2 regions of the Peribacillus sp. NPDC046944 genome follow, and region 1 is predicted to be linked to the other one. Evidence: riboswitches for the same ligand, from Rfam matches in the RefSeq annotation. Region 1 holds a riboswitch; the other holds the start of a gene.
What was found. Region 1 has a riboswitch for cobalamin ahead of mmgD (citrate synthase). Riboswitches for the same ligand answer to the same signal wherever they lie in the genome.
Positions count from the first base shown of each region.

Region 2: linked by a shared signal. The riboswitch ahead of ACQKIC_RS03555 (helical backbone metal receptor) and the one ahead of mmgD (citrate synthase) in region 1 are both predicted to bind cobalamin.

Region 1 is NZ_JBNNML010000008.1:50,403-52,612, reverse strand. It holds gene prpD (2-methylcitrate dehydratase) at 1-115, opposite strand, end outside; gene mmgD (citrate synthase) at 207-1,334, opposite strand; cobalamin riboswitch at 1,559-1,757, opposite strand; gene ACQKIC_RS15240 (NupC/NupG family nucleoside CNT transporter) at 2,109-2,210, opposite strand, start outside.
Region 2 is NZ_JBNNML010000002.1:110,258-112,467, forward strand. It holds gene ACQKIC_RS03550 (FecCD family ABC transporter permease) at 1-525, opposite strand, end outside; gene ACQKIC_RS03555 (helical backbone metal receptor) at 488-1,453, opposite strand; cobalamin riboswitch at 1,620-1,797, opposite strand; gene ACQKIC_RS03560 (ABC transporter ATP-binding protein) at 1,919-2,210, opposite strand, start outside.

The DNA.
Region 1 (2,210 bases):
ACACATAACGGGCAGTCTCGTACGCCTCTGTACTAGTAATCTCTTTGTCTAACACATAATCTGCAATTGTCTCTAATAATACATCCGTTTGATTAATTCCATTCACCTTTAGCATTTTTTCATTCCCTTTCTATGCAAAATCATTTATTATTAGAAATGGTCGTTGGTCAGAACGACCATTCGGCGAGCTAATAACTTACATTTTTTTAGTTGGTTAAAATAGTGTGGTTACGACGCTCGCCTATATAATTTACTCGAGGCCTAAAAAGTCGGTTGTTTGCATGTTGTTCAACCACATGAGCGCATAACCCTACTGTTCTAGCACTAAAGAAAATAGGTGTATAGATTTCAATGGGTAGACCTAGCATGTAATATACAGGTGCTGCATAATAATCCAAATTCGGATAAAGGCCTTTCTCTCTTACCATGACCTCTTCGCCAGCTTCGCACATTCTATAAAGGAGGTCGTCTCCTTTATTGTCACAGAGTTGTTTTAACGCTTTTTTCATGATTAGGGCTCTTGGATCCATCTTCTTCATATAAACACGATGACCAAAACCCATTATCTTTTCTTTGTTTGCTAATTTCTTTTCAAGCAACTGCTCGAACTTTTCAACTGTTCCAGCTTCCAAAAGCATGTACATGACCGCTTCATTTGCTCCACCATGTAAATTGCCTTTCAACGAAGCAACCGCTCCGGTTAACGCACCATACAAATCGGATTGTGTAGAAGCGATGACTCGAGCTGTAAACGTAGAATTCGGCATTTCATGTTCGCTATACAATAATAAGGATTGATCGAAAATCCTTTCTTCCAATTCTGTTGGCACTTTACCAGTAATCATGTAATAGAAATTTGCACTATAAGATAAATCCTTATTAGGAAGGACAACTTCTTGATTTTTCAGCACTCTATAACTATTAGCTACGATAGTGGGTACTTTCCCTAATAATTTGTAAGCGCGTTCAATATTGGCTGAAGTTGAGCGATCATCAATTAGCTGTTCATATCCAGCTAATGCGGAAATTCCCGTTCTTAACGCATCCATGGGATGTGTTTTGTCAGGTAATAGCTTGAATATTTCTAAAATATCAGTTGGTATTTCATATTCTTCCTTCAGTGTTTTCTCTAAGAACGCTTTTTCCTCTAGGGTTGGCAGATTATCATTTAATAGTAAATTAACGATATCCAGGTAATCTGTATTTTCAGCCAATTTAATCAAATCATATCCTTGGATTATAATTTCACTCTGGACCGTATCAAGAAATGAAAGTTTTGTCTCTGAAGCTATAATCCCATCCAATCCAGGTGAATAGTTTTCTTGTATCGACATTTTTACTCCTCCTATTCAAATGAAAGCGTTAACATAACAGGTGTATCTTCTTTAACCATTCATACTTTTGAATTCTCTTTCAATACCCTAACCAAAAAGAAAATGGTCTTTACATTAAAAAAACAACTTCCAATGGAAGTTGTTAATTAACGAATGGTTGCCTAAATAAACATGAAAATTCATGCCAAATATTCGTAATTAACACCTCCTATCCTCGTAGGTAATTGATGCATGATTAGTTGGCAGGTCTCCTGGCTTATGATCATCGCTTTTCGAACCTTCCCATTTCTATCTGCATAGAAACAGTGGCATCTTCGAATCGCTCCCAAATACAGTTGCGGGACAGCATCGGAATCAAACCGATTTCCCTTTTAAGCGAATAAAATCAATCATGTTATTCGCACCAAATAATTTACATATTCAATTTTCTATTTAAATATACCAAATATTTTAAATATTTACAATTATATATTTGGATTCACTCGTTCAGATTTAACATATTTTGTAACTAGATAGAAAATCACGAGGTCAACCAGAAAATTCTGCATCCAAAACATTTGCTTTAAGCCTTTTTCTCTAATAATACAAAAAGGAAATTTAGACTCGTCCACAGTTTGTTAAAAGCTGGAATTAATTTTCTTCCAACAGAACAGATTTTCATTATTAAATTCCAAATAGCCAAGGATTCCTAAAAATCACTTGGCTAATTTGTTTTTCATTCACGTATTAAAACCGCAATATTTAAGGTGATCTAGTAAACTATAATACACAGCGTTACCAAACAAACAATCCAACAATCATGGCACTTAGCATGGAGACTGCCATTCCACTAAGCAATAGCTTCCAAACATTCCTTCCAATGATACTCGATTTTTC
Region 2 (2,210 bases), on a different contig from region 1:
GAAAATGATGCCGGTTAAAATAATCGTTTCTACCTTCATGGAACGATCCATTTTTCTTGCAAAGGTCAATACGCAAAAAATCGTCAACAATGAAAAAAGAACGCTTAATGTAGGCAGTGTATATAGGCCCAAAAACGGCAGTGACAAATTCAAAAACAACGTTAATACTGCACCAAGCGAAGCCCCTGAGGATATTCCCAGGGTATAGGGGTCAGCTAGGGGATTCCTGAGCAATCCCTGAAATGCTGCCCCTGCTATTGCAAGGGATGCCCCAACCAAACTTGCAAGCACGACCCTCGGCAGGCGGATGTTCATCACGATATTCGTCAGTGTCCCATCCGGTTCCATGGCCAGGGGCAAATGAAGGACTTCCTTGCCAATGATTTGCAAAAGCACTGGTATCGGAACGGAAACCGATCCTAAGGAAACACCGATCAATATCGAAATAACCAAAAATGATAGGGCAAATACATAGGCCAATGCCCGTTTAGTTTTTAAATACGTTCGGATAGACTGATTTGGCAAGTTCCTCTACTCCCTCTATAAGCCTAGGACCGGAACGAGTGACAATATCTGAATGGACATCGAAAACCTCACCATTCTTAACTGCCTGAATGTCGGCCCATCCATTTCTTCCCGTTACCTCTTTGACTGGATCTCCTGTGTAATAACCATAGGTTGTAATGATGACATCCGGGTTGGCCGCTATCATCGACTCTTCATCGAGTTTTACCCAGCCATCCAATTCACCTGCGACATTATCCGCTGAAATGATGTCCAGCATTTCATCCATGAAAGTATTTTTTCCCGTTGTATAGATTTCAGGTGACGGTGAAACCTCTACAAAAACACTTTTTCTATCCTCACTCTTGATTGCCTTAGCCTTTTCTTTGATCTTTTCCAGCTTGTTCTGCATCGTCTTGACGATTTCCTTTGCCTTATCCAGTTCCCCTATTGCCGTTCCAATCATCTCGATAGACGTATACACTTCTTTAAAGCTTTTAGCATCATTGACGATTATAACTGGAATACCCGCATCCTTAAGCTGTTGGATTCCTTCTTTGGAATTATGGGCACTCTCATGAGCAAGAACGATATCAGGCTGCAAGGCTAAAATCATCTCTGTATCTATTTCCATTCCACCTATCTTCTGAATATCTTTCGTTTCTTCCGGGTAATTGTCATTTTCAGACACTCCAATCACTTTCTCACCCGAACCTAGCGCAAAGACCGCTTCTGTATTACTTGGGATTAATGAAACAATTTTTTCTGGTTTCTGCTCGATGGTGACTTTGTTACCCACTGCATCTTGTAACGAAAGCGGGAAGCCCTGGTTAACAGCTTGTTTTGTCGACTGGTTTTCTCCTGTTCCATCCTGGGAGGCATCGCTACAGCCAACCAATATACCAACCATCAATCCCATCACAAGCATGAAACTATATATCTTCCTCATCTTAAAACCTCCATCATTTTTGAGTTCATTTCTGGACCTTCACACATGTGTTGCGAATATCAAAAGACATACAAAAAAGCATCCCCCATCAAAACGGAGGATGCTTGTATGGCAACGGAACAAAAAAGGGACATAGCTCTGCCACACACCTCCCCATCCGCGTGGTTACCGGTGTACAATTTTGGCAGGTCTCCTGGCTCATGGTCATTGCTAACGGCACCTTCCCATATTATTCATACAGTGGTATACATCCGTTAACTCCCATTTACAGTGGCGCGACCGCGTTGGCATTTCACCAACTTCCCTTTCAAGTCCTTACAGACACCAAATTGTTCATATGTATATAATTTCACTGCCTTTCATTATACACCATTTAGGAAATCGTATTATATGATATTTCAGATTACTTTAAATTAAGATTTGGAACACAAAAAGGCAACCATCACATGGCTGCCTTCTATAGCTTTAGATGTCACTATTAAAACGGCATGTACTTTGATCACGTAAAAGACCTAGATCTTTCGGCACCATCGTTTCAATCAAAAAGTCATCCTCTTCCTCATAAATGATTTTCTTCATTTCGATGCCGAAGTACTCTTTCATCCGGGCTTCCGTCATCACTTCGCGGACTTCGCCATACACCACACGCTTTTCCTTGGCAGTCATTAAAACATGGTCAGCCAAGTAGAATGCGTGGTTCGGATAATGCGTGTTTATGATACAAGAAATGTTCTTCTCTTTCGATAACCGCTTTAGT